Regions from separate parts of the Pseudomonas spirodelae genome, predicted to be linked through region 2. Evidence: predicted binding sites of a transcription regulator. Region 2 holds the regulator's gene; the other holds the start of a gene.
What was found. Region 2 encodes sigma-54, which starts transcription at its own class of promoters, with help from an activator protein. Its sites were predicted from a motif close to ANTGGCATNNANNTTGCTNT; they were not measured.
Positions count from the first base shown of each region.

Region 1 (14,749 bases), on a different contig from region 2:
CCTCGCCAAGGACCGCGAGCTGGCCCTGACCGAGGGCGATCTACTGGCCGTGTGCTCAGCCGGTGCCTATGGCTTTGTCATGAGTTCCAACTACAACACCCGCGGCCGCGCCGCCGAGGTGATGGTGGATGGCGACCAGGTCTTCGAAGTGCGTCGTCGCGAGACGCTCAGCGAGCTTTTTGCAGGCGAACACTGCCTGCCGCCCGCGAGCTAAAAGGACGAGTTCATGTTATTGCGTTTTACCAAGATGCACGGCCTCGGCAATGATTTCATGGTCCTCGACCTGATCAGCCAGCACGCGCACATACAGCCGAAAAACGCCAAGCAATGGGGCGATCGCCACACCGGCGTGGGCTTCGATCAGCTGCTGCTGGTCGAGCCGCCGAGTAATCCAGACGTGGACTTCCGCTACCGCATCTTCAATGCCGACGGTTCGGAAGTGGAACAGTGCGGCAACGGCGCGCGCTGCTTCGCGCGCTTCGTGCTGGACAAGCGCCTGACTGTGAAAAAGCAGATCCGCGTGGAAACCAAGGGCGGCATTATCGAGCTGGACGTGCGCAACGACGGGCAGATCAGCGTCAACATGGGCGCACCGCGCCTGGTCCCAGCCGAGATCCCGTTTCAGGCCGAGCAGCAGGCGCTGAGCTACAGCGTGGCCGTCGACGGACAGACCGTTGAGTTGGCCGCGGTGTCCATGGGTAACCCGCATGCCGTGCTGCGCGTCGACAGCGTCGATAACGCGCCGGTGCACAGCCTGGGGCCGAAGCTCGAACACCACCCGCGCTTCCCGCAACGGGTTAATGTCGGCTTCCTGCAAGTGCTTGACCGCCATCGCGCCAAGCTGCGCGTGTGGGAGCGTGGCGCCGGGGAAACCCAGGCCTGTGGCACCGGCGCCTGCGCCGCGGCGGTCGCGGCAATCAGCCAGGGCTGGATGGACTCGCCGGTGCAGATTGAGTTGCCTGGCGGCAAACTGAGCATTGAATGGGCAGGCCCGGGCCAGCCCGTTATGATGACCGGCCCCGCTGTACGCGTGTACGAAGGACAGGTTCGTCTATGACCGACAAGCAGGATTCACCCAAGCCACTGGATTCGGAGACAGTTGCCGCTTACCTGCGCCTGCATCCGGAGTTCTTTATCGATCACGACGAGTTGATCCCCGAGCTGCGCATCCCGCACCAGCGCGGCGATACCGTGTCGCTGGTTGAGCGGCAGGTGAAGCTGCTGCGCGAGCGCAATATCGAAATGCGTCAGCGCCTCTCACAATTGATGGATGTGGCCCGCGACAACGACCGCCTGTTCGACAAGACCCGCCGCCTGGTGCTCGACCTGCTCGACGCCAACAGCCTGGAAGAAGTGGTCAGCTGCGTCGAAGACAGCCTGCGCAGTGAGTTTCAGGTGCCCTTCGTTAGCCTGATCCTGTTCAGTGAAGCACCGTTGCCCGTTGGCCGCTCAGTCAGCAGCGCCGAAGCGCACCAGGCTGTCGGCAGCCTGCTGGCGGGAGGCAAGACCATCTGCGGGGTACTGCGCGAGCATGAGTTGAATTTCCTGTTCGGCAGCAAGGACGGCAAACAGGTCGGTTCGGCAGCGGTGGTCAGCATCACCCATCAAGGCCTGCATGGTGTGCTGGCGATTGGCAGCAGCGATCCGCAGCATTACAAAAGCTCGCTGGGCACCCTGTTTCTCGGCTATATCGCCGAAGTCCTGGCCCGTGTCGTGCCCGGTTTTGCCACACCCTTGCGTTCGGTGCGTTAACCGGCGCAGCGACCGCACCGTAGGGAGCTGCCATGCAAGACCTCCTGGACGCCTACCTCGAACACCTGCGCAGTGAGCGCCAGCTGTCCTCGCACACCTTGATCGGCTATCGGCACGACCTGAGCACGCTATTGGCGCTGTGTCCGCCCGAGCACATTGACCGCTGGTCGGCGCTCGACAGCGCGCGGCTGCGGCGCATGGTCGGACGCCTGCACATGCAAGGGCAATCTAGCCGCAGCCTGGCGCGCCTGCTTTCCGCGACCCGTGGCCTGTACCGTTACCTGATTCGCGAAGGCCACTGCGAAAGCGACCCCGCCAGCGGCCTGATGCCGCCCAAAGGCGAACGCCGCCTGCCAAAAACCCTAGACGCCGATCGCACGGCACAACTGCTCGACGGTGCTCTGGAAGACGACTTTATCGCCCTGCGTGATCAGGCGATGTTGGAACTGTTCTACTCCTCCGGGTTGCGCCTGTCGGAGCTGGTCAGCCTCAACCTGGACGGCCTCGACCTGCCCGCCGGCCTGGTACGCGTCACCGGTAAAGGCAACAAAACCCGCGAGCTGCCCATCGGCCGCATGGCACGTCAGGCCATGGAGCACTGGTTGCCGTTACGCGCCCTGGCCAAGCCTGCCGATGGCGCTGTGTTTATCAGCCAGCAAGGCCGGCGTATCGGCCCGCGAGCCGTGCAGCTGCGGGTGCGCCAAGCCGGCGTACGCGAACTGGGTCAGCACCTGCATCCGCATATGCTGCGTCACAGCTTCGCCAGCCATATGCTGGAGTCGTCCCAAGACTTGCGCGCGGTGCAGGAACTGCTCGGCCATGCTGACATCGCCACCACGCAGATATACACCCACCTGGATTTCCAGCACCTGGCCACGGTCTATGACCAGGCTCACCCACGGGCCAAACGCAAAGGCAGCACAGAATGAGTATTCAGCTGATCACCTTCGACCTTGACGACACTCTGTGGGATGTCACCCCGGTGATGCAGGACGCCGAAGCGGCGCTGCGTAACTGGCTGGCTCTGCACGCGCCGCGCCTCGGCGCTGTGCCGGTGGAGCATCTGTGGTCAATTCGTGCCAGCCTGCTGCTGGCCGAACCCATGCTCAAGCACCGCCTCAGTGAGCTGCGCCGGCGCATCCTCCTGCATGCCCTGACAGACGCGGGTTACCCGCACAGCGAGGCGCAGGCGCTGGCCGAGGCCGGCTTTCAGATCTTCCTTGCGGCGCGCCATCAGGTCGAACTGTTTGCTGAGGTGCACCCCACACTTGAAGCCCTGGCTAATCGCTTTCAGCTTGGGGTTATCACCAACGGCAATGCCGATGTGCGCCGTCTCGGCCTGGCGGACTACTTCCAATTCGCCCTCTGCGCCGAAGAATTGGGCGTCGGCAAACCTGACCCGAAACCGTTCACCGAAGCCCTGAAGCGCGCCGGCATTGCCGCCGAACACGCGGTGCATATTGGCGACCACCCCAGCGATGATATTGCCGGGGCTCAGGCGGCGGGTCTGCGCGCCATCTGGTTCAACCCCCTGGGCAAAGCTTGGGAGGCCGACAACCACCCGGATGGAGAGATCCGCAGCTTGGCAGAGTTGCCGACCTTGCTGCACAGCTGGGCGTAAGCAACCCTTAACGCCACAAAAAAGCCCACAGGCTTATGGCCTGTGGGCTTTTTTGTGTTACCGCAGGCGCTTAGATAGGGCGGCTGCCGTATTTGCCTTCGGGCTTCTTGGGCGGGTCGGAGACCACATTCGGCTCGACCTCCTGCACCTTGCCGCCACGCGAGAGAAACTCCTCCATGGCGCGGGCCAGGGCATCACGGTCTTTCTGCTTGGCTTCAACGCTCGGCAAGTCTTCTACCGAGACAGCAGCCTTGGCTTTTTTAGGCTTGCTGGTGACTACAACTTCATCGTCGCTGTCGTCGTCATCGCTAGTGTCGCCATCATCAGCGGCAGCCAGCTCCTCACCTTCGTCTTCGTCAGCGCTTTCTAATTCGTCGTTTTCCAGATCATCGTCGCTCATGTTCCAACCTCATGACTTGCGAAAAGCAGAGTAGTTATAGCCCAGCGGCGTCAGCTTTCTAACGCCGCTGATAAAAAATCCAATGGTCTTGCCTGGGCTGAGCGCTACGCATCGGCGAGCGGCACTCAACGGCGCGCATTTTAGGGTCTGTTGCTGCTGGATCACAACCGCGCGCGTGCCTAAAAACAGCAGACTTTTCCGACCCACAGAAAAAACAAAGGGCGCCATTAGGCGCCCTTGTTCAAACCCAGCAGGAATTAACGCTTGGTGAATTCCGGGTAGGCTTCCATACCGCACTCGGCGATATCCACACCCTCGTATTCCTCTTCTTCACTGACGCGCAGCCCCATCACCAGCTTGATGATGGACCAGACGATCAGGCTGCAAACGAAGACCCAGGCGAAGATCGAACCGATACCGAGCAGCTGTGCGCCCAGCGTCGCGTCGCTATTGGTCAGGCAAACCGCCAGCAGGCCCCAGATACCGACCACACCGTGCACCGAGATGGCGCCGACAGGATCGTCGAGTTTGAGCTTGTCCAGCGCGAGGATCGAGAACACCACCAGCACGCCGCCCACACCACCGATCAGAGTGGCCTGCATGGCTGTTGGGGTCAGCGGTTCGGCAGTAATAGCCACCAGGCCAGCCAGGGCACCGTTAAGGGCCATGGTCAGGTCAGCCTTGCCGAACAGGATGCGTGCCACGATCAGCGCCGCGATCAAGCCACCGGCAGCGGACATGTTGGTGTTCACAAACACGTTGGCCACGGCGTTGGCGTCTTCGATGGTGCTCATCTTCAGCTGCGAGCCACCGTTGAAGCCGAACCAGCCCATCCACAGGATGAAGGTACCCAACGCAGCCATTGGCAGGTTGGCACCCGGAATGGCGTTGACCTGGCCATTCGGGCCGTACTTGCCTTTACGTGCGCCGAGCAGCAGTACGCCAGCCAGAGCAGCAGTTGCGCCCGCCATGTGCACCACACCGGAGCCGGCGAAGTCGAGGAAGCCGGCTTCGTTGAGGAAGCCCGAACCCCATTTCCAGAAGCCCTGTACCGGATAGATGAAACCGGTCATGACCACCGCGAATGCCAGGAAGGCAAACAGCTTCATGCGCTCAGCCACAGCACCGGACACGATCGACATGCAGGTCGCAGCGAACACCACCTGGAAGAAGAAGTCCGAACGCGCCGAGTAGTAAGGCGCGTCGTCACCGCCGGCCAAGACCGACTCAACGCTGTGCTCGTCACCCAACAGGAAACCCAGGCTTGGCAGGATGCCGCCTTCCGGGCTGGAGTACATGATGTGGTAGCCGATCACCAGGTACATGATGCTCGCCACTGCGTACAGGGCGATGTTCTTGGTGAGAATTTCAGTAGTGTTTTTGGCCCGCACCAGACCGGATTCGAGCATGGCAAAACCTGCTGCCATCCACATCACCAGAGCGCCGCAAATCAAAAAGTAGAAGGTATCAAAACCGTACTGCAGTGCAGTCAATGCTGTGTTGTCCATGGTTCACCTCTTGCCGTTACGCTTTTTAGCGCTATTCGGTTAAGGCGTCCGGGTTGGCGCCGGACGCACTCCGTGTGCTTACAGGTTGTAGCCGCGCTCGTTATGCAGGGCGAGATCGAGACCGATGGTCTCTTCCTCTTCACTGACACGCAGGCCCATTACTAGGTCGATCACTTTCAGGATTACGAAGGTCACCACAGCGGTGTACACCACCGTGAAGGCCACCCCTTTGAACTGAATCCACAACTGCCCCGCAATGTCTTCCACCGCGCCGAAGCCGCCCAAGGCGGGCGCGGCGAACGCCCCAGTGAGAATAGCGCCGACAATCCCGCCCACGGCATGCACGCCGAATACATCGAGGGAATCGTCATAACCCAGCTTGCGTTTCAGGCTGGTGGCGCAGAAGAAGCAGATCACCCCACTGGCCAGACCAATCGCCAGAGCGCCCATCGGCCCCGCGGTACCGGAGGCCGGCGTGATCGCCACCAGACCCGCCACAGCACCCGAGGCAATGCCCAGAACGCTGGGTTTGCGATGGGTGATCCACTCAGCGAACATCCAGCTCAGCGCCGCTGTAGCGGTGGCAATCTGAGTCACCAGCATGGCCATACCGGCGCTGCCGTTGGCGGCCAGCGCAGAGCCTGCATTGAAGCCGAACCAGCCGACCCAAAGCATGCTTGCACCGATCAGGGTGTAGCCGAGGTTGTGCGGCGGCATCGCCGTAGTAGGAAAGCCCTTACGCTTGCCCAGCACCAGACAGGCCACCAGACCGGCAATACCCGCGTTGATGTGCACCACGGTGCCGCCCGCGAAGTCGAGCACGCCCCAGTCCCACATCAAAGCACCGTCGCCACTCCAGACCATGTGCGCGATAGGCGCATAGACCAGGGTGAACCACACCACCATGAAGATCAGCATGGCCGAGAACTTCATGCGCTCGGCAAAGGCACCGACAATCAGCGCAGGGGTGATGATGGCAAAGGTCATCTGGAAGGTGATGAAGACACTCTCCGGAATCCCAGCCACCAGGCTGTCTAGAGTCAAACCAGAAAGGAAGGCTTTGGAGAAACCACCGACGAAGGAGTTGAGGTTAAGTACCCCCTGCTCCATGCCAGTCGTGTCGAAGGCCATGCTGTAGCCATAGACGACCCAAAGAATGCTGATCAACCCGGTAATCGCAAAACACTGCATCAGCACTGACAGCACGTTCTTCGAACGCACCATGCCAGCGTAGAAAAGCGCCAGACCGGGAATGGTCATAAACAGCACCAGTACAGTGGCGACCAACATCCAAGCGGTGTCGCCGCTGTTCAGGCTTGCCTCTTCGGCCATGGCATAGCCAGGAACGAGAGACAAAAGGGCTCCTAGCCCTGCGATTTTTCGCAGAGTCATGGTTTAACTCCTGGGGCGTGGGGGTTCGTGCGGAGGCTTAAACTGCGTCGGTGCCGGTTTCGCCGGTACGGATGCGGATGGCCTGTTCCAGGTTTACAACGAAAATCTTGCCGTCACCGATCTTGCCGGTGTTGGCAGCTTTGGTGATGGCCTCGATCACACGATCGAGTTGATCGTCAGCGATGGCCACGTCGATTTTCACTTTTGGCAAGAAATCGACCACGTATTCAGCGCCGCGGTACAGTTCGGTATGGCCCTTCTGACGACCAAAACCTTTGACTTCAGTGACCGTGATGCCCTGCACGCCGATCTCCGACAGTGACTCACGAACGTCGTCCAGCTTGAACGGCTTGATGATGGCAGTGACTAGCTTCATGAAACTCTCTCCCGTGTATGGTGGACTTGCCCCAGGAATTACGAACCCGGTCCAAGTCTAAGCGCAGTGCCTGGCTTTTGTAATGCATCGCAGCCCTGATCCAACGGCACCGATACTCAGCAACCGCTCCCAACGAAACACTTCCCCGCTTCGCCTGACGCACCGGAACTGCATCAGTGCTTGCGTCGCAGGAGACAAAGCAGAAAGCTTGCCAGGTCAGGTAAAACCGATTTATTTCATGCAGTTACCCAGTAAACGGGCGTTTTAGCCCAGTAATAGCCAACAGCCAGCGCACAACAACGGTGCAACAGCCCGCTGAGCCGCGCGCGAAAACCGTGCAAGCAGCCTCCATCCCACGCCAAGCGCACCCGGCAAGCCGGTTAAAACTGCGTGCTACACTGCCGCCATCTGTAAACGGAACCTCATTATGCTGCCACCTAAAGCCCTGCTAGACGCCCTGACCACCCATGCCTCGCGCCTGTTCAACGGCGATGCGCCCTTGCCGCGCAGTGAATTCGAAGCCCAGTTCAAGGTGCTGTTGCAAAGCGCCTTCAGCAAACTCGACCTGGTCAGCCGCGACGAATTCGACAGCCAGATGGTCGTATTAGCCCGCACCCGCGCTCGCCTGGAAGCCCTCGAAGCCAAGGTCAGCGAGATGGAAGCCCGCAACGCAGCCACCACCGCGCCCAACGAGTAATACCCAAGCGGATGCATCTGCCGATCAAGGAGTGATCGATGTCCCTGGCCATAGTCCACAGCCGCGCCCAAGTTGGCGTTGAAGCGCCCGCCGTCACCGTCGAGGCCCACTTGGCCAATGGCCTGCCCTCACTGGCGCTGGTCGGCTTGCCAGAAACCGCGGTCAAGGAAAGCAAGGACCGCGTGCGCAGTGCCATCCTCAACTGCGCCTTCGACTTTCCGCCCCGACGCATCACCCTCAATCTGGCCCCGGCCGATCTGCCCAAGGACGGCGCCCGTTTCGACTTGGCGATTGCCCTCGGCATTCTCGCTGCCAGCGGCCAGGTTCCTGCGGCGGCGCTGGAACAGCTCGAATGCTTAGGTGAACTGGCGCTGTCCGGGGCGATTCGCCCGGTGCAAGGCGTATTGCCTGCGGCACTGGCGGCCCGCGCCGCCGGACGCACCCTGGTGGTGCCCAAGGCCAATGCCGAGGAAGCCAGCCTGGCGTCTGGGCTGACGGTGATTGCCGTCGAGCACTTGCTAGAAGTTGCCGCGCACCTTAACGGCCAAACACCGATTGCGCCGTTTCAAGCGCAAGGCCTGCTGCGCCAAGTATTGCCCTACCCTGACCTAGCCGAAGTACAGGGCCAGATTGCCGCCAAACGCGCACTGTTGGTGGCCGCCGCAGGCTCGCATAATTTGCTGTTTACCGGCCCGCCCGGCACCGGCAAAACCCTGCTGGCCAGCCGCCTGCCTGGCTTACTGCCGCCCCTCAACGAGGCGGAAGCACTGGAAGTAGCCGCCATCCATTCCGTGGCCAGCCACACGCCGCTGAACGCCTGGCCGCAAAGACCGTTTCGTACACCGCATCACAGCGCATCGGGCCCGGCGCTGGTGGGGGGCGGCAGTCGCCCGCAACCGGGCGAAATCACCTTGGCCCATCACGGCGTGTTGTTTTTAGATGAGCTGCCCGAGTTTGATCGCAAGGTGCTAGAGGTCCTGCGCGAGCCGCTGGAAAGCGGGCATATCGTGATTGCCCGTGCCCGCGACAAGGTACGTTTTCCCGCGCGCTTCCAGTTGGTGGCGGCGATGAACCCCTGCCCCTGCGGCCACCTGGGCGACCCTTCCGGGCGCTGCCGTTGCAGCAGCGAGCAAATCCAACGCTACCGCAACAAACTCTCCGGGCCTTTTCTCGACCGTATCGACCTGCACCTGACGGTGCCGCGCGAAACCACCCGCCTCAACCCCAGCACTGAGCCCGGTCCAGGCAGCGCCGAGCTGGCCGCTCAGGTGGTTAAAGCACGTCAGCAGCAACTGGAACGCCAAGGCTGCAGCAACGCGCACCTCGACCTTAACGGCGTGCAACAGCATTGCCGCTTGCCCGACGCCGACCGCCAGTGGCTGGAAAACGCCTGCGAGCGCCTGGGCCTGAGCCTGCGCGCCGCTCACCGCGTATTAAAAGTGGCACGCACCCTGGCCGACCTGGACGGCGCCGCAGATATCAGCCGCAATCATCTGGGCGAAGCCTTGCAGTACCGCCCCAGCGGCAGCGCGACCTGAATCACCGGCATAAAGAAGCCCCGCATGCGGGGCTTCTTTATGCCGCAGGGCAAAGCGGAGTGTTAGTCGCGCTGTGCGGCGTACTCACGGCAAGCGTCGCCAAACGCTTTGAAGATTTTCACCGAATGCGGGTTTTGCGCGGCCTGCCACTCCGGGTGCCATTGCACCGCCAAGGTGAACTGCTCAACGCCCGGCAGGTGAATCGCCTCAACCAAACCATCTTCGGCGTGGGCCAGAGCCTCAACGCCCTCACCCAACTGATCAAGCGCCTGGCCATGCAGCGAATTAACCGGAAACGCCGCATCGCCCATCAGCTCAGCAAACCAGCTACCGGGCAGCGCCTGCACGGTATGGCTGTCGGCGTACTGCACTGCCACTGGGTCGTTGGAGTCTTCACGGTGATCGTTCAAGCCCGGCACTTCGTAGGCTTTCTGGTGAATGGTGCCACCCAGCGCCACGTTTATTTCCTGCATACCACGGCAAATGGCGAACAACGGCAAACCGCGCTTGAGGGCCGCGCGAATCAGCGGAATATCGAACAGATCACGCTCTTTATCCTGGCCCTTGCTCGGAGTCTTGTTCTTCTGACCATAAAGCGCCGGGTCGATATTGCTCCCCGCACCCGTCAGGTACACACCATCAACCATGGACAGGTACTGGTCGATGTCATCGACGCCACAGCAGCTCGGGGCCAATACCGGCACACAGCCAGCTATCTCCGCCAACGGCGTGATGTATTTGTGGGTCATGACCTGATAAGCGTGGCCTTTGCGTTCCTGGGTGCCCATAGACATCAGGACCACCGGTTTACGCGCCGCTGGGCGCTTGTTGGTATCGTTGTTGGACATACTTCACCTTGGGGCCGGACAGCCGGCCATTGCTATGCAGGGCGTCAAACACTGTGGCACGCACCCTGTTGTGCGCGTGGCTTAAGGACTTAGAAGCCCCTAAACCCTGCGAGCAAGTCTGCCAAAGCCGTAAAATATGTCAAACGAATAAGTGCAAATTGTTTGACAAACGCCCATCAAGACGGCAGTAAACTTTCGACTAACAACCAATAAGCCATTGAAAAATAATAATAAAAACTTAAAGCGCGCAATTCATTAGTCCAATATTTTTTACGCCTTGGCGCAGCTGATTTAATCCCCCGGCAGGCGCTGCACTGGCGGTAATTGCATGGCCGCTACGTCAGCCAACAGATAATCACGCAGCCGCCGGAAACGCTCCTGACCACGCCGCGCCTTGGGCCAAACCAGGTAGTAGCGGTCGCCGCTGGGCACTGCACTGGGCCAAGGCAAGCCGAGCCGCCCTTGCGCGACATCCTCGGCGACCATCACCAAGTCGCCGATGGATACGCCATAACCGCGCGCGGCCGCCACGATGCCCAGCTCCAGGGTGTCGAACACCTGGCCACCCTTGAGCGGCACTTGATCGGCCAGCCCCATGGCCTGCAACCAGCGCCGCCAATCGCGGCGATCCGGGGTGGGGTGCAACAACTCGGCGGCCTGCAGACGCGACAGATCCCAGGGCTCCTCAGTCAACGCCTCAGGCGCGCAGACGGGGATCAGCCACTCGGCAAACAGCTCAGTGCTTTCCCATTCCTCCGGAAAGTCGCCCTGCCCGAGCAGCACCGCGCAGTCGAACGGCTCATGCAGAAAGTCCACCTTGTCCACATCCATCCAGGCACTGGTCAGCTGCACTTCGCTGGCACTGCTCAGGCGGTAATGCGACAGGCGCGCCAGCAACCAACGCATGGTCAGTGTCGAGGGGGCTTTTAGGCGCAGCACGCTGTCATCGACGCGCAGGGTGTTGCAGGCGCGCTCCAGCGCCTCAAAGCCATCACGCAGCCCCGGCAGTAGTAGGCGCGCCGTCTCGGTGAGTTGCAGGCTGCGGCCCCGGCGCTCAAACAGGCGACAGGCAAAGTGCTCTTCAAGGGTGCGCACATGGCGGCTGACCGCACTCTGGGTAATCGCCAACTCTTCGCCGGCGCGGGTGAAGGAGCAGTGCCGTGCTGCCGCTTCAAAGGCGCGTAAGGCATACAGCGGCGGCAAGCGCGGGCTCATAAGGTTAATCCATGAGTAATAGTCATATCTGGCATCGCTATTATCCTTTTGTGCCGGCACCAATAGCGCAGGAAAATTGCGCATTCTCTGCCTGCACGGAGCACCCGAGCAAGCCTTCTAACTGAGTAGAACTCATCATGCTGCAACCGCTTCGTGGCGAGTTACGCGCCATCTTGAAACTTGCCGGGCCGCTAATTGCGGCGCAACTGGCGCACGTACTAATGGTGTTTACCGACACCGTGATGATGGGCCTGCTCGGCCCCGCCACTCTGGCAGCAGGCGGCCTGGGGGCGGCCAGCTACTCCTTTGTCTCGATCTTCTGCGTCGGGGTGATTGCCTCGGTCGGCAACCTGGTGGCGATCCGTCACGGCGCCAATGACGCAGCCGGAGTGACCCGGTTGACCCAGAACGGCCTGTGGCTCGGCTGGGGGCTGGCGCTGCTGGCCGGGCTGGCGCTGTGGCACCTCGGCCCGGCACTGCTGTATTTCGGCCAGCAGCCGGAGAACGTCAGCGGCGCCATGCAGTTTCTCTCAACCCTGGTGTATGCCCTGCCCGGCTATATGAGTTTTATGGCGCTGCGCGGTTTTACCAGCGCCATCGGCCGCCCTGGCCCGGTAATGGCCATCAGCATTGGCGGGGCGCTGGCCAACTTCATCCTCAACTATGCCCTGATCAAGGGCTGGTTCGGCCTGCCGCCGCTGGGCCTGGCCGGGATCGGTCTGGTGACTGCCGTGGTGATGAATATCATGGCGCTTCTACTGGCCTGGCATGTACTGCACCACAGCGCCTACAGCCCTTACCCTCTGTGGCGCGGCCTGCTACGGCCGGTGTGGGCTGAGCTGAAAGAACTGCTGCGCCTAGGCCTGCCGATTGGCGGCACCTATGCGGTGGAGTCAGGCCTGTTTGCCTTTGCCGCGCTGTGCATGGGCGCGCTGGGCAGCACGCAACTGGCGGCACACCAGATCGCGATCATGTCGGTGTACGTGGCGTTTATGGTGCCGGTGGGGATTTCCTACGCAGTGACCTTCCGCATCGGCCAACACTTCGGCGCCGGCCGCCTGCTGCAAGCCAGGCAAGCCGGGCGCCTCGGGCTGGGCCTGGGCGCGCTGTGCATGCTGGGGTTTGCCGGCCTATTCTGGCTCGCCCCGCACTGGGTGATTGGACTGTTTCTCGACGCTGCAGACCAGACCTATCACGAGGTGGTAGCGCTGGCCGTGGCCCTGCTGGCGATTGCCGCTTGGTTCGAGTTCTTCGACGGCATCCAAACCATCGCCATGGGCGCGATCCGTGGCCTCAAGGACGCCAAGACCACCTTCTGGGTAGGCCTCGGCTGCTATTGGGCCGTGGGGGCGCCGCTGGCCTGGACGCTGGCCTTCCCGCTGGGCTGGGGCGCTCATGGCGTGTGGTGGGGGCTGGCCGGTGGCCTGGCCTGCGCCGCCATCGGCTTAACCCTGGGCTTTGAATGGAAGACCGCTCGCCTGTTGCAACCCTCAACCGCCGCGCTTACGTCACGGCTTAAGCCCCAGGCTTCTTGAAGCGGTAGAACAGGTTCGGCTCGCTGACCAGGTAAAGGGTGCCCTGGTCATCCATCGCAATCCCTTCGCCTTGAGGCACACTGCGCTTAAGACCGTTTCGGCCCCTCAGCAGTGACAGGCTGCTGATCGGTTTGCCCTCGGTGTCCAGCTCCAGCACCAGCCGCGACTCGTCGGATAACGCGAGCAAGTGCCCGCTGCGCTCATCGAACTGCAGGCTGGAAAGGTCACGCACAAACAACCTAGCGTCGCGCTGCCGGTCATCCACCACATGCACGGCAAACGGCTGCGCCGAATCGAGCTGGGGGAAGCCATGGATTTCGTAGATACGCAGTGGATCGCGCTCCTTGGCGACAAACAGGCGCTGGCCGACCGAGTCGTAGGCCAACCCCTCAAAGCCCTTGTTGCCACTCAGACCAATGCTCAAGGACAGCTGTTGGGACTGCTCGGCATGCAGGGCTGTGGTGCCGTCATCCACGCGCACCTTGATCAGCCGCTGACGTCGCTCGTCAGTGATTACATACAAGCCCTTGCCGATGTACTCGACCGCCTCGGCATCGCCAAAACCATGTAGGTCGATACGCCGCAGTAACTTGCCATCCAGCGACAGCTCGATCAGCTGCGCCTTCTGATTGGTTACGGTAAACAGGCTCTTGCGGTCCGGGTCGTAGGTCAGCGCCGAGACATCATCATCCAACCCCTCAATCACCTGCGCCTCGATATCCACCTGATAGTCCGAGAGCAGCATTGGCGCCTGCTGGCCGGTGCTCGCCTGTTGCCACTGCTGCACGTTGAACCAGGCTCGCTCGAACAGGCGGTATTCCTGCGCGAAGAGTGCAAGTAACAGCAACAGCAGCGCAGCAAGACTCAGCAGCAGGCGTTTCAGGGTGAAATGATCTCGCATCGCGCTGCACTCTCAACAATAACCGGTGACAAAACGGCGTAAGCCCGAAGCGAGGCTTCGGGCTTACGTAAATACTCGATGGGGCGAGTTACTTGACCAGTTCAAGGTGCTCGACATCGATTTCGCGGCTGGTCAGATCAAGGTCGACTTCGCCGGTGATCTTCACTGTCGCCGTTTCGGAAATAGCCTGGGCTGGCCAGTGCTCATCGTCGATTTCAACCGTGATGGTGCCGCTGGCATCCTTGAATTCATAGAGCTCGTCCTGCAGACGCTTGACGATTTGCCCTTGCAGCAGCACTGGCGTGTCGTCAGCAGCCTCCAGCGCCGCGGCCACCGTGGTGACTTGGGCGACCGCGCCAGGGCCGGTATAGCCTGTCGCCAGTGCGGCAGTAGAAAACAGTGGTGCCAGCAGTAAAGCCAAGGTGAAACGCTTCATGGGATAACCCTCCAGTTGGTTAGTTGATGTAACCAGAATAGAAGGCATAGCTGAAATCAGGCTTAATCGGTGCTTAACCCAAGCTTAATCCGCTTGGGCGGGCGGCGCGCTCGCCGGTTCTTTGCGCAACACATAGAACAGGTTGGGCTCGCTGACGATATAAATATTGCCGTCCGCATCCATGGTCACCCCTTCGGCCTGAGCGATGCCACGCTGCAGGCCATTCATGCCTCGGGCCAGGCTGATAAAGCTGACCGGCTCGCCCTGCTCGTCCACTTCCAGCAGCAGCCGCGATTCATCTGACAGCACCAGCGCATGACCAGTGCGGGCGTCGTAGCTCAACGAGGAAATATCACGCAGAAACAGATGCCCGGACGTCATCGGCTGCAGGGTACCGGCGGCGCCCTCCTCACCGGGAAACGGCAGACTGAACAGACCCAATGGGCCACGCTCCTTACCCAGTAGCACGCGCTCATTGCGACCGTCCCAGGCAATCCCCTCGAAGCCCTTATTGCCGGCATCGGCAAACC
Region 1 is NZ_JAYEET010000005.1:24,285-39,033, forward strand. Features, by position in the region: gene lysA (diaminopimelate decarboxylase) at 1-214, shown strand, start outside; gene dapF (diaminopimelate epimerase) at 227-1,057, shown strand; gene SOP97_RS02380 (DUF484 family protein) at 1,054-1,752, shown strand; gene xerC (tyrosine recombinase XerC) at 1,785-2,681, shown strand; gene SOP97_RS02390 (HAD family hydrolase) at 2,678-3,373, shown strand; gene sutA (transcriptional regulator SutA) at 3,444-3,773, opposite strand; gene SOP97_RS02400 (ammonium transporter) at 4,031-5,281, opposite strand; gene SOP97_RS02405 (ammonium transporter) at 5,360-6,673, opposite strand; gene glnK (P-II family nitrogen regulator) at 6,711-7,049, opposite strand; gene SOP97_RS02415 (accessory factor UbiK family protein) at 7,477-7,746, shown strand; gene SOP97_RS02420 (YifB family Mg chelatase-like AAA ATPase) at 7,785-9,284, shown strand; gene SOP97_RS02425 (gamma-glutamyl-gamma-aminobutyrate hydrolase family protein) at 9,347-10,132, opposite strand; gene SOP97_RS02430 (LysR substrate-binding domain-containing protein) at 10,424-11,347, opposite strand; gene SOP97_RS02435 (NorM family multidrug efflux MATE transporter) at 11,485-12,882, shown strand; gene SOP97_RS02440 (SdiA-regulated domain-containing protein) at 12,863-13,783, opposite strand; gene SOP97_RS02445 (NirD/YgiW/YdeI family stress tolerance protein) at 13,872-14,219, opposite strand; gene SOP97_RS02450 (SdiA-regulated domain-containing protein) at 14,304-14,749, opposite strand, start outside.
Region 1: glnK (P-II family nitrogen regulator) is a predicted target of sigma-54. The motif match lies at 7,246-7,265, and genes of this name have one in related genera.

Region 2 (14,749 bases):
GGTATCGAGGTGCAACCGCTAACCCCAGAGCTGGCCGAGTCCTTCGGACTGGAGGGTCGTCCCGGCATCATAGTGGCTGGCATCTACCGTGACGGCCCAGCACAAAAGGCCGGCCTGCAACCGGGTGATCTAATCCTCAGGATCGCCGGTGAAGCGGCCAGTGACGGCCGCAGCTCAATGAACCAGGTCGCGCGCGCCAAGCCAGGCGAACGGATCCGCATCGACATTCTGCGCAACGGCGAGCCCATGCAATTGAGCGCCGAAATTGGCGTCCGCCCCCCCGTCAACGAAAAATAATCCGCTCTGCGCCCTGTCGCCCCCGTCGTAAAGCGGCTGCACATCTAAGGCGGCATAAAAAAAGCCGGAACGCTATAGCGCTCCGGCTTTTTTAAACACTTCAGATTAGAGGCTTTGCAGGGCCTCCAGCAGTGCTTGATTCTGCTCTGGCGTACCAATGGTGATACGCAGGAACTGGGCAATGCGCTGCTGCTTGAAGTGGCGCACGATCACGCCCTGTTCACGCAAGCCCGTTGCCAGGGTCGCGGCATCTTTCTCCGGGTGACGAGCAAAGACAAAGTTCGCCGCCGAAGGCAACACCGCAAAGCCGAGCTTCTCCAGCCCCGCCACCATAACCTCACGGTTGTCGATCACCTGCTGACAGGTTTGCTGGAAATACGCCTTGTCCGCAAACGCTGCCGCCGCACCTGCAATTGCCATGCGATCCAGCGGATAAGAATTGAAGCTGTTTTTGATCCGCTCAAGCGCCTCGATCAGGTCCGGGTGACCGACCGCAATACCGACCCGCAGCCCAGCCAGGGAACGCGACTTGGACAACGTCTGGCTAACCAGCAGGTTTGGGTATTTATCCACCAGGCTGATCGCCGTCTCGCCGCCAAAATCGATATAGGCCTCGTCGACCAGCACCACGGTATCGCTGTTGGCCTTGAGCAGTCGTTCGATGGCGTCTAGGCCCAGGGCGCAACCAGTCGGCGCATTCGGATTAGGGAAGATGATGCCCCCGTTGGGCCGCATGTAATCTTCCACGCGAATCTGGAACTGCTCATCCAGCGGCACCTGCACGGAATCGATGCCATACAGGCCGCAGTACACTGGATAGAAGCTATAGCTGATGTCCGGAAACAGAAGCGGCTGGCCGTGCTGAAACAGACCGTGGAAGGCGTGCGCCAACACTTCATCGGAACCATTGCCGACGAAAACCTGAGCCGCTTGCACCCCGTAATAATCGGCCACCGCTTGCTTGAGCCGGTCGCTGTTCGGGTCCGGATACAGGCGAAGGTTGTCATTGACCTCGGCCTGCATGGCGGCGATGGCCTTGGGCGACGGGCCATAGGGATTTTCATTGGTGTTGAGTTTGACCAGCTTGGCCAGTTTCGGCTGCTCACCCGGCACATAAGGCACCAGGTCTTTGACGAAGGGGCTCCAGAATTTGCTCATCTGCCCTTCTCTCCTCGAATTCGTTGCGGTCATTGGCGGCGCTGATGGGTATCGCTTCGCTCAACCCATCCTACATTCGCTCGTTAGTTCTTGATGCGGTACTCGGCGCTGCGGGCGTGGGCAGTTAGCGACTCGCCACGGGCCAGCACACTGGCGACCTTGCCCAACTCAGAAGCACCTTCTGCCGAGCAATGGATGATCGACGAGCGCTTCTGGAAGTCATACACCCCCAGCGGCGAGGAATAGCGCGCCGTGCCGGAGGTTGGCAGCACGTGGTTGGGCCCGGCGCAGTAATCACCCAAGGCTTCGGCGGTGTAACGACCCATAAAGATCGCGCCCGCATGACGGATCAGCGGCAGGTACTGCTCGGGGTTTTCCACCGACAGCTCCAAGTGCTCTGGCGCAATGCGGTTCGCAACTTCAATGGCCTGCGCCATATCAGCGACCTGGATCAGTGCTCCACGGCCTTCAAGGGAAGTGCGGGCAATCGTCTCGCGCTCCAGGGTCGGCAGCAGCTTGGCGATGCTCTCGGCGACGCGGTCGAGGAACGCCGCATCCGGGCTGACCAGAATCGACTGGGCGTCTTCGTCGTGCTCGGCCTGGGAGAACAGGTCCATGGCGATCCAATCAGGATCGGTCTGGCCATCGCACACCACGAGAATTTCCGAGGGACCAGCGATCATATCGATGCCGACCTTGCCGAATACGTGGCGCTTGGCGGTGGCGACATAGATATTGCCGGGGCCAACGATTTTGTCTACCGGCGGCACGCTTTCAGTGCCATACGCCAGCGCGGCGACAGCCTGGGCACCACCGATGGTGAACACCCGGTCTACACCTGCGATACAGGCGGCAGCCAGCACAATTTCATTGATCTCGCCGCGCGGCGTCGGCACCACCATCACCACTTCCGGCACGCCGGCGACCTTGGCCGGAATGGCGTTCATCAGCACTGAGGATGGGTAGGAAGCCTTACCGCCTGGCACATATAAGCCAGCGCGATCCAGTGGTGTGACCTTCTGCCCCAGCACCGTGCCGTCAGCTTCGGTGTAGGTCCAAGACTCCTGCTTCTGCCGCTCGTGGTAAATCCGCACACGTTCGGCGGCCTTTTCCAGCGCACGGCGCTGCTCGTCGGTGATGCGGGTCAGGGCCAGCTCCAGGCGCTCGCGTGGCAGTATCAGATCGGCCATCGAGGCGACATCCAGGCCATCGAACTGCTTGGTGAACTCGACCAATGCAACGTCGCCACGCTCACGCACGGCTTTGATGATATCCAGCACGCGATAGTTGACCGCATCATCCGAGACACTTTCCCAGCTCAGCAGATGATCCAGATGCTGGGCAAAGTCCTGGTCAGCGGCATTGAGTCGGCGGATAGCGATAGGAGCGGTCATAGCGGGCCTCTTAATTGGCAAATGCTCGGGCGTCGCTAGGCTACCAAGCCCACCGCATGGACGCCCGAGAAAATTGGCTATGACACGGATAGGCAAGCGCGGCGTAATGCCGCGCAGAGGGTATTAGCGGGGGTGTCGCGCTTCGACCGCTTCACGCAGGGTGTCGATCAACAGCTGAATACGCGCATGCTGCATCTTCATCGACGCCTTATTGACCACCAGGCGCGAGCTGATCGTGGCGATCAACTCCTGAGCTTCCAGGCCATTGGCACGCAAGGTGTTGCCGGTGTCGACCACATCGATGATCTTGTCGGCCAAGCCCACCAGCGGCGCCAGCTCCATCGAGCCGTACAGCTTGATGATGTCGACCTGACGGCCCTGCTCGGCGTAATAACGCTTGGCCACGTTGACGAATTTGGTCGCCACCCGCAGCCGGCCTTTCGGCTCAGGCGCGCCGACGGCACCGGCGGTCATCAGTTTGCACTGGGCAATACGCAGGTCCAGTGGCTCATACAAACCCTGGCCGCCGTACTCCATAAGCACGTCCTTACCCGCCACACCGAGGTCGGCCGCGCCGTGCTCAACATAAGTCGGCACGTCGGTGGCACGCACGATCAACAGGCGAACGTCATCCAGCGTGGTCGGGATAATCAGCTTGCGGCTTTTATCCGGATTTTCCGTCGGTTCGATGCCGGCTGCCGCGAGCAGCGGCAGGGTGTCGTCGAGAATCCGACCTTTGGACAGAGCAATAGTCAGCATGATCTCAACCCGGTACGCGGCGAATCTTGGCACCCAAGAGCTGCAGCTTCTCTTCGATACACTCGTAACCGCGGTCGATGTGATAGATACGGTCGATCAGGGTGTCACCCTCGGCCACCAGCGCAGAGATCACCAGGCTGGCCGATGCACGCAGGTCAGTCGCCATAACTGGCGCGCCCTTGAGCTTCTCGGTGCCGGTGACGATGGCGGTGTTGCCCTCAACCTGAATCTGCGCGCCCATGCGGATCATTTCATGCACGTGCATAAAACGATTCTCAAATACGGTTTCGATTACCGTACCGGTGCCCTCGGCAACCGCGTTAAGCGCGACGAACTGCGCCTGCATGTCGGTCGGGAAAGCAGGGTACGGAGCCGTACGCAGGTTTACCGCTTTTGGCCGTTTGCCATGCATGTTCAGCTCGATCCAGTCGTTACCACAGGTGACTTCGGCACCCGCTTCCTGAAGCTTGGACAATACCGCCTCGAGGGTGGTCGGATCGGTGTCCTTGACCTTGACGCGGCCGCCGGTGATTGCCGCCGCCACCAGGTAGGTGCCGGTTTCGATACGGTCAGGCATCACGCTGAAACGCGCACCATGCAGACGCTCAACACCATCGATGATGATCGTGTCAGTGCCAGCACCGGTGATTTTCGCACCCATGGCGATCAGGCAATTAGCCAGGTCGACCACTTCCGGCTCACGTGCGGCGTTTTCCAACACGCTACGGCCCTTGGCCAACGTCGCCGCCATCATGATGTTCTCGGTACCGGTCACGCTGACGGTATCGAAGAAGAAGTGCGCGCCACGCAGGCCGCCTTCAGGCGCCTTGGCCTTGATGTAACCGGCCTCGACATCGATGATCGCGCCCATGGCTTCGAGGCCACGGATGTGCAGGTCAACCGGACGCGAACCAATGGCACAACCACCCGGCAGGGCCACTTCGGCATAGCCAAAACGCGCGACCATCGGACCGAGCACGAGGATCGAGGCGCGCATGGTTTTCACCAGCTCATAGGGTGCAACCAAAGTCTTGATTGCCCGCGCGTCGACTTCAACGCTGAGCTTTTCATCAATGATTGGCTCAATACCCATGCGACCGAACAGCTCGATCATGGTGGTGATGTCGTGCAAATGCGGCAGGTTGCAGATGGTAACGGGGGCGTCACCGAGCAGGGTAGCGGCAAGAATCGGCAGGGCAGAGTTCTTCGCCCCGGAAATGCGGATTTCGCCATCAAGGCGCACACCGCCGGTAATAATCAGTTTGTCCATGATGCTCTCGGTTTAGGAGCGCGCGGCCCAATCGGCACGGCTAAAGAATTTCATACTCACGGCGTGGATACTGCCATCGGCAATCCAAGCGTTGAGGTGAGCATAGATCTGCTGCTGACGCTTAACTGGGCTAAGTGAAGCCAACTCGTCACTGATCAGGTTCAGCTGAAAGTTGCAGCCTTCGCCTTCAACTTCCACTTGGGTATCCGGCAATTTAGCCTCAAGGAGACTTTTTACTTCTAAGGCCTGCATGCTCAACCTCGATCAACGCATAAATTAACGACAGCCGAGCAGATGCTCGCGGGTCGGGCATCATACAAAAAAGCCCTCCGCCTGCGAACCCCGCATTCCTGCCAACCGACCGAAGCCAGGGCGACAGTTGCTCAAGATTGCAGCGGCAGAATGTCCAACAACCCGCAAACACCAGCAATTTCATGCATATCTTTGGGCAGACTGCGCACGGTTAGGGTTTTGCCTGCAGCACTGGCGTCACGCATAAAGGCCAGCAATAAAGACACCCCTACGCTGCTGGATTTCTCCACTGCGCTGCAATCGAGCACGAAAGCAGACGCCTGACTGGCCTTTAGCAAACGCGCACCCTGCTCACGCAGCGCCGGAGCGCTCTGGTAATCCAGCTCGCCAGCCAGACTGAAAACACCGGGCGAGGTTTCGCTGATGCGGGCCGAAATCACGACGCATCCGCCCCTTGACGAGCCTTGGCGACTGTTTCAGTCCAGTTATCGATGACCTTATCCAGGTCATGGCGATTGTCTTGCATGGCCTGGGCGAACTGGTCGCGGAACAGCTTGCCGACGTTGATCCCATTGATGATCACGTTGCGCATCTTCCAGGTGCCATCCTGGCTGACCATGGTGTAAGACAACGGATAGACCGTGCCATTACCGTCCTTGATTTCCATGTTGACCGCAGTGCGCTGCGGATCCTGCTGACCACTTACCGGCAGCACACGGATGTCCTGATTGTTGTATTCCAGTAGTGCGTTGCCATAAAACTGCATCAGGCTGCGCTTGAAGTTTTCCTGAAATCGCTGCATTTGCTCAGGCGTGGCCTGACGCGAATAGCGCACAGTCATCACGCCACGGGAAATCCCATCAACATCCACAACCGGACCAAGAATAGTGTTCAGCGCGTCGTAGAATGCACCCGGATCGGTACGGTATAGCTCTTTGTTGGCCTTCAGATCCGCCAGCAGCGTAGTGGTCGTCTGCTGTACGACATCATGGGCCGCCGGAGCGGCCAGCAGCGAACATGACATGAACGCTAAGCAAACAAAAAGACTGTTACGCAGTGCTTTGATCATCGTTAGGCCCCTTATCAATTAGCCTGGTCTTTGTTGACCGAGTTGAGCAAAAACTTACCAATCAAGTCTTCCAGCACCAGGGATGACTGCGTGTCGTAAATGGTGCCGCCATCGCGCAACACGTCTTCTTCGCCACCCACACTGATGCCAATGTATTTCTCGCCCAGCAAGCCGGCGGTAAGAATCGAAGCGGTGGAGTCGACAGGCAAGTTATCCACGGCATCATCCAACAGCATGGTGACGCGCCCCATGTAACTGCTCCGGTCCAGATCGATTGCAGTGACCTTGCCGATTGCCACACCGGCCATAGTGACTTTAGATCTGACCGTCAAACCGGCGATATTCTCAAAGTGCGCATAGACCTTATAGGTGTTGTCAGCACTGCCAACAGTCAGTCCACTGACGCGCAAAGCCAAGAGCAGCAAAGCCAACAACCCAGCCAACAAGAACAAGCCGACACCCACTTCCAGCGTGCGGTTCTGCATCAGAAATCTCCAAACATCAAAGCGGTCAGAATAAAGTCCAGCCCCAATACGGCGAGCGAGGCGTACACCACGGTTTTCGTGGTGGCACGACTAATCCCTTCCGACGTCGGCTCACAGTCATAACCCTGAAACACAGCAATCCAGGTCACCACAAACGCAAAGACCACACTCTTGATCACGCCATTGAGCACGTCTTCGCGAAACGAAACACTGCTTTGCATGTTGGCCCAGAACGAGCCCTCATAAACCCCCAGCCAGTCGATGGCGACCATAGCGCCGCCCCAGATACCGACCACACTGAAGATCATCGCCAGCAGCGGCATTGAGATAAACCCGGCCCACAAGCGCGGAGCGACAATATATTTAAGCGGGTCAACGCCAATCATCGCCAAGCTCGACAGCTGCTCGGTGGATTTCATATTGCCAATTTCCGCGGTCAACGCCGACCCGGCGCGCCCGGCAAACAACAAGGCCGTAACTACCGGCCCCAGCTCACGCAGCAAGGTCAGAGCAACCATCTGCCCCACCGCCTGCTCAGAGCCATATTGAGCCAAAATACTGAAGCCCTGCAGCGACAGCACCATACCGATAAAAATGCCGGACACGACAATGATGGCCAGCGACATCACCCCAACCGAGTACAGCTGCTTGACCAGCAATTGAAAACCATTGCCCGTCGAACCACGACCAAACAACGCGCGCAACAGAAACAGTCCCGAACGCCCCAGCGTGGCCACTACATCAATACCGGCGCGACCGAACAGGCGCACCCGTTCAAGCACAGATGTCTTGCGCATCAGCGCTCCCCCAGCAGATCATTGCGGTAGTTGGCCGCAGGAAAGTGGAACGGCACGGGGCCATCAGGGATGCCCTGCATAAACTGACGTACGCGGGGGTCTTCCGAGGCTTTCAACTCCTCTGGTGTGCCCTGCCCCAATACCTGGGTATCACCGACGATATAGATGTAGTCGGCAATGCTGGCGGTTTCAGCCAGGTCATGGGAGACCACAATACTGGTGATCCCCAGCGCATCACTGAGCAGACGGATCAGTCGCACCAACACGCCCATGGCAATGGGGTCTTGCCCCACGAAGGGCTCGTCATACATAAGTATTTGCGGATCCAGAGCAATCGCCCGCGCCAATGCCACGCGACGCTTCATCCCGCCTGACAATTCATCAGGCATCAAATCCAAGGCACCGCGCAGGCCCACCGCCTGCAGCTTCATCAGCACGATGTCGCGAATCATCTCTTCGGGCAGCTGGGTATGCACCCGCAACGGAAAGGCGACGTTCTCGAACACATCCAGGTCGGTAAACAAAGCGCCACTCTGGAACAGCACGCCCATCTGCTTACGCATATCGAACAGATCGCTGCGCGACAGCGTCGGTAGATTTACGCCATTAACCCACACCTCGCCCTGGCTCGGTTTGAGTTCGGCAGCAATCAAACGCAACAGCGTGGTTTTGCCACAGCCGGACGGCCCCATAATCCCGGTGACCTTGCCACGCGGAATACGGATATCGATGTTTTTGAAAATATCCCGCTCGCCGCGTTTAAAGCTCAGGCGTTTGAGCTCAACTGCATACGGGTTCTCGGCGTTCATCTGGACTCCTTGCTAAACGCTTGCCTGACTGACGTACAGCCCCATAAAAAGGGCACTTCTGATCGCCTAACGTGCCGAAAATGGGCGCGAACTATAGCATCGCGAGCCCCTTCGCCCAAGATTGATCTTGTCGCCATAGAAACGCGCCAGTGCCCAGCTTGAAACTGGAAACACTGGGCAGGCGCACCTTTACCGTTATAATCAGCAGCTTTTAGCCCGCACGCCGCAGAGAAGTCATGAGCCAATCCACCGATCTGATTGAGTCAGCGCAGCGCACCATTCGCTTGGAACTAGAAGCCATTCAAGACCTGCTGCAACGCATCAACGGCGATTTCGTGCGTGCTTGCGGGCTGATTCTTGCCAGCAAAGGCCGCGTGGTTGTGGTCGGCATGGGTAAATCCGGCCATGTCGGCAACAAGATTGCCGCCACCCTGGCCAGCACCGGCACCACTGCGTTCTTTGTGCACCCGGCCGAAGCCAGCCACGGCGATATGGGCATGATCACCCGCGATGACGTGGTGTTGGCACTGTCTAACTCTGGCTCCACTGTGGAAATTGTTACCCTGCTGCCGCTGATCAAGCGCCTCGGCATCACCCTTATCAGCATGACCGGCAACCCCGAATCGCCGCTGGCCAAGGCTGCCGAAGTCAACCTCGACGCCCGCGTAGCGCAAGAAGCCTGCCCACTGAACCTGGCCCCAACCTCCTCCACAACCGTATCCCTGGTACTGGGTGACGCACTGGCCATCGCTTTGCTGGAGGCCCGCGGCTTTACCGCCGAAGACTTCGCCTTCTCCCATCCGGGCGGCGCATTGGGCCGACGCTTGCTGCTCAAGGTTGAAAACGTCATGCACGCCGGCGCCAGCCTTCCGCGCGTCAAACGTGGCACCTCACTGCGCGACGCGCTGCTGGAAATGACCCAGAAAGGCCTGGGCATGACGGTCGTGACCGAAGACGATGGCCGCCTCGCCGGGGTATTCACCGATGGCGACCTGCGCCGCACCCTGGATCGCAATATCGACGTTCGCCAGACCATTATCGACGAGGTCATGACTGCGCACGGCAAGACTGCCCGCGCGGAGATGCTTGCAGCAGAGGCACTGAAAATCATGGAAGACCATAAGATCAGCTCACTAGTCGTGATCGACGACAACCAGCAACCGGTTGGCGCATTGAATATGCACGACCTGCTGCGCGCTGGAGTCATGTGATGAGTACTGACGTGAACACCCAAGACCTGCTGCAACGCGCCAAGGCCGTCAAACTGGCGATTTTCGATGTGGACGGCGTACTCACCGACGGCAAACTGTATTTCCTCGTCGACGGCAGCGAATTCAAGACCTTCAACACCCTCGACGGCCACGGCATCAAAATGCTGATCAACTCCGGCGTACGCACTGCAATCATCAGCGGCCGCAAGACCCCGGTGGTTGAACGACGCGCGCAGAACCTGGGAATTCAACACCTGTACCAGGGCCGCGAAGACAAGCTAGTGGTACTTGATGAGCTACTCGGCGAACTGGGCCTAGACTACTCACAGGTCGCTTACCTGGGCGACGACCTGCCCGACCTGCCAGTGATGCGCCGCGTAGGCTTAGGCATGGCGGTCGCCAGCGCTGACGGTTTTGTTCGCCAACATGCTCACGGCATTACTCATGCGCGCGGCGGCGAAGGTGCTGCACGTGAGTTCTGCGAGCTGATCATGCACGCCCAAGGCACACTTGAAGCAGCTCAAGCCGCTTACCTATAAGGCCTACCATGCCCCGCAAATTATTTAATATTGCTCTGCTTGCCGGCGTCATCGCGCTGGTGGCAGCACTTGGCTACTGGAACCTCAGCCCCGACGGCTTTAATCAGCAGCCTGACAGCGCCGTGACCGACAATGCCATCGACTTTTACGCCACTAACACCTATACCGTGCAATACCAAGTCGACGGCAAACTGCACTATGAGCTGACTGCAGACAAGGTCGAGCACATCAAGGCCAGCGATATCACCCTGATGACCAGCCCGAACATGGATCTATTCCGCGGCACAGCGCTGCCCTGGAAAATCCGCAGCGAGCGCGGCGAAGTCTCTCCAGGCGGCACGGAAGTCGAATTGATCGAGAACGTACGCGTCGATCGTACTGACGCCAAAGGCCGCCCAACCGTTCTCACCACCAGCCGCCTGACCGTCTTCCCCGAGAAGGAATATGCGCAGACCCAGCAAGCCGTTAGAATCGTCGCGGCCAATGGGGTGACCACGGCACAAGGAATGAAAGCGTACATGAATGACGGCAGGATGCTCCTGCTGTCCAACGTAAGAGGTCAGCATGAGGCTCGTTAACACCCTCCCCCTACTACTCAGCCTCAGTGCCGCACTTGGAAGTGCTAGCGCCTGGGCTCTGCCGTCAGACCGCGATCAACCGATCCGCATCCAGGCCGACAGTGCAGAGCTTGATGATAAACAAGGCGTGGCGGTTTACCGCGGCGACGTTGTGATTACTCAAGGCACACTGAAAATCACGGGCAACACCGTGACCATCACCCAGAACGCCCAAGGCGATGTCGAAGTGTTTACCTCAGTCGGCAAGCCGGCCTACTACGAACAACTGCCATCGGCCGACAAGCAGGTCGTCAAAGCCTACGGCCTGACCATCCAGTACTTCATGGCCAATGATCGCGTGGTATTGATTGACCAGGCCAAGGTGATCCAAGAAGGCAACACCTTCGAAGGCGAGAAAATCGTCTATGACACCCAGCGCCAAATCGTCAACGCCGGCCGCGCCACAGGCACCAACATCACTGCGCCACGTCCGCGCATTGACATGGTGATCCAGCCGAAGAACAAACCAGCCGAACAGCAGGCGCAGTAATAATGGCCACATTGAAAGCCCAACACCTGGCCAAAAGCTATAAAGGCCGCCAGGTCGTACGCGACGTCAGCCTGAGCATCGACAGCGGACAAATCGTCGGCCTGCTGGGTCCCAACGGCGCCGGCAAGACCACCTGCTTCTATATGATCGTCGGCCTGGTGCAGGCCGATCAGGGCCGCGTGATGATCGACGACCTCGACGTCAGCCATCAACCTATGCACGGCCGCGCGCGCGCCGGTATCGGCTACCTGCCGCAGGAAGCCTCGATCTTCCGCAAGCTCAGCGTGGCCGACAACATCATGGCCATCCTGGAGACCCGCAAAGACCTCGACGGCGCATCACGCCGCAAGGAGCTTGAGGGCCTGCTGCAGGAGTTCCATATCAGCCATATCCGCGACAACCTCGGCATGAGCCTGTCCGGTGGTGAGCGTCGCCGCGTAGAAATTGCTCGCGCCCTGGCAACCAACCCCAAGTTCATCCTGCTCGACGAGCCCTTCGCCGGTGTCGACCCCATCTCCGTGGGCGACATCAAGCAGATCATCCATCACCTCAAGGCCAAGGGCATCGGCGTACTGATCACCGATCACAACGTCCGCGAGACCTTGGACATTTGCGAGACGGCTTACATTGTCAGCGATGGCCAACTGATCGCCGAAGGTGATGCCGAGACCATTTTGGCCAACCAGACAGTAAAAGAAGTTTACCTGGGGCATGAGTTCCGGCTGTAACCACGGCTTTTCTCAAGCCTGTTGCAGCCAAGGCTAGGCAAAAGCTTTAGAGTCAGGCATATAATTTGCTTCCTGGTGGCGTTTTTAAAAATGCCCTGTAGTGGATTGCGCACAGACGCCGGTAAATAAGGTCTGCAATGAAACCATCGCTCGTCCTGAGAATGGGCCAGCAGCTGACGATGACACCGCAGCTGCAACAGGCCATCCGTCTGCTCCAACTGTCGACCCTGGATCTGCAACAAGAGATCCAGGAAGCCTTGGAGTCCAACCCGATGCTCGAACGCCAAGAAGAGGGCGATGACTTCGACAACTCGGACCCCATGGCCGATGGCGCAGAAAGCGCCAATACCAGTGAGCAGGCTGAAGCCCCCCTTCAAGAAACCAGCTACCAGGAAACCACGCAGACTGTGGACAACCTGGAAGAAGGTGACTGGGGTGAGCGCATCCCCAACGAGCTGCCCGTCGACACCGCCTGGGAAGACATTTACCAGACCAGTGCCAGCAGCCTTCCCAGCAACAGCAACGATGATGACGAGTGGGATTTCACCACCCGCACCTCCAGCGGTGAGAGCCTACAAAGCCATTTGCTGTGGCAGCTCAACCTGGCGCCAATGTCGGACAAGGACCGCCTGATTGCTGTAACCCTGATCGACTGCATCAACGACCAAGGCTACTTGGAAGAAACCCTGGAAGAAGTGGTCGACGCATTCGATCCCGAGCTGGACATCGAACTCGATGAAGTCGAAGCCGTGCTGCACCGCATTCAGCAATTCGAGCCCACCGGCATTGCCGCGCGTAACCTGGGCGAATGCCTGCTCCTACAACTGCGCCAGCTGCCTGCAAAAACACCGTGGCTGAGCGAAGCCCAGCGCCTGACCAGCGATTACCTCGACCTGCTTGGTAGCCGCGACTACAGCCAGCTGATGCGCCGTATGAAGCTCAAGGAAGATGAGCTGCGCCAGGTCATCGATTTGATCCAGACCCTCAACCCGCGTCCCGGCTCGCAGATAGAATCCAGCGAACCGGAATATGTGGTGCCCGACGTGATCGTGCGTAAACACAACGAGCGCTGGCTGGTGGAGCTGAACCAAGAAGCGATGCCGCGCCTAAGGGTTAACGCGCAATACGCCGGCTTTGTGAAGCGCGCCGACTCCAGCGCCGACAACACCTTTATGCGCAACCAACTGCAAGAAGCGCGCTGGTTTATCAAAAGCCTGCAAAGCCGCAACGAAACCCTGATGAAAGTCGCCACGCAGATCGTCGAACACCAGCGCGGCTTCCTCGACTACGGCGACGAGGCCATGAAGCCCCTCGTGCTGCACGACATCGCCGAAGCCGTAGGGATGCACGAGTCGACTATTTCACGGGTAACAACGCAGAAGTTCATGCACACCCCGCGCGGCATTTACGAGCTGAAGTACTTCTTTTCCAGCCATGTCAGCACCTCTGAAGGGGGCGAATGTTCGTCGACAGCGATCCGCGCCATCATCAAAAAACTGGTCGCGGCGGAAAATGCGAAAAAGCCGTTGAGTGACAGCAAGATCGCTGGTCTACTGGAGGCACAAGGCATTCAAGTCGCTCGCCGTACGGTCGCAAAATACCGTGAGTCCCTCGGAATAGCGCCCTCCAGCGAGCGCAAACGATTGATCTAAGGCGGCACTAAGAAGGAAGACCCGTCACACTGCACAGAACCTTTCAGGTAAGGCTTTTTCGCTACGCGGCCATACAGCCAGAATCCGTTCTGCCAGAGTCTTCCACGCCACAGTGTTCCGGCGGCAGGCCTCTTGCCTGCCTCTTACACACGGTAACAAGGAGAAAGCGGTATGCAAGTCAACATCAGTGGACACCAGCTGGATGTGACCGACGCCCTGCGCGACTATATCGGCGAAAAACTCGGCCGATTAGAACGCCACTTCGACAAGATCACCAATGTACAAGTCATCATGGAGGTCGAGAAACTCAAGCAGAAAATCGAAGCGACCCTGCATATTGCAGGCGGTGAAGTCGTCGCGAATGCCGAGCATGACGATATGTACGCCGCCATCGATTTACTGACCGACAAACTCGATCGACAACTCATCAAACACAAGGAAAAACAGCTCGATCGTCAACAAGGCGCTATGGCCCGCTGACGTCGTCTATCTCCTATGATCCGACTTGAAACTATCCTGACCCCCGGCCGTTCCCTAGTGAACGTGCCGGGCGGCAGCAAAAAACGTGTTCTCGAACAGATTGCCAACCTGGTAGCGCGAGAGCTGCCTGACCTGGATGGCCAAGACATCTTCGAAAGCCTGATTGCCCGTGAAAAACTGGGTTCAACCGGCTTCGGTAATGGCATTGCCATACCGCATTGCCGCCTGCCGGGTTGCACTGCACCGATCAGCGCCCTGCTGCGCCTGGACGCTGCGGTCGACTTCGACGCCATTGATGGCGCCCCCGTCGATCTGCTGTTTGTTCTGCTGGTGCCAGAGGCCGCCACTGACGCTCACCTGGAATTGCTTCGGCAGATCGCTAGCATGCTCGACCGCAGCGACGTGCGTGCCAGCCTGCGCCAAGCCGAAAGTAGCGAAGCCTTGTATCAAGTGGTCGTTGACGTACAAAGCCAACTCAATCGAGCCTGAACATGCGCCTGATCATCGTTAGCGGTCGTTCCGGCTCCGGGAAGAGCACGGCCCTCGATGTGCTCGAGGACAACGGTTTCTACTGCATCGACAACCTGCCCGCGGGGCTGCTGCCAGAACTGGCCGAGCGCGCTCTGTTGCATACCGAACTGCTGCATCCGCAGGTCGCGGTATCCATTGACGCGCGTAACCTGCCGAGCCATCTCAAGCGTTTCCCCGAGCTGCTCGAAGAGGTTCGCGCCCGGCACATCAA
Region 2 is NZ_JAYEET010000055.1:147,207-161,955, reverse strand. Features, by position in the region: gene algW (Do family serine endopeptidase AlgW) at 1-297, shown strand, start outside; gene hisC (histidinol-phosphate transaminase) at 403-1,455, opposite strand; gene hisD (histidinol dehydrogenase) at 1,539-2,849, opposite strand; gene hisG (ATP phosphoribosyltransferase) at 2,973-3,608, opposite strand; gene murA (UDP-N-acetylglucosamine 1-carboxyvinyltransferase) at 3,613-4,878, opposite strand; gene SOP97_RS18770 (BolA family protein) at 4,891-5,130, opposite strand; gene SOP97_RS18765 (STAS domain-containing protein) at 5,262-5,570, opposite strand; gene SOP97_RS18760 (MlaC/ttg2D family ABC transporter substrate-binding protein) at 5,567-6,199, opposite strand; gene mlaD (outer membrane lipid asymmetry maintenance protein MlaD) at 6,214-6,684, opposite strand; gene mlaE (lipid asymmetry maintenance ABC transporter permease subunit MlaE) at 6,684-7,481, opposite strand; gene SOP97_RS18745 (ATP-binding cassette domain-containing protein) at 7,481-8,290, opposite strand; gene SOP97_RS18740 (KpsF/GutQ family sugar-phosphate isomerase) at 8,527-9,501, shown strand; gene SOP97_RS18735 (KdsC family phosphatase) at 9,501-10,040, shown strand; gene lptC (LPS export ABC transporter periplasmic protein LptC) at 10,049-10,618, shown strand; gene lptA (lipopolysaccharide transport periplasmic protein LptA) at 10,605-11,147, shown strand; gene lptB (LPS export ABC transporter ATP-binding protein) at 11,150-11,875, shown strand; gene SOP97_RS18715 (RNA polymerase factor sigma-54) at 12,013-13,527, shown strand; gene hpf (ribosome hibernation-promoting factor, HPF/YfiA family) at 13,699-14,007, shown strand; gene ptsN (PTS IIA-like nitrogen regulatory protein PtsN) at 14,023-14,496, shown strand; gene rapZ (RNase adapter RapZ) at 14,499-14,749, shown strand, end outside.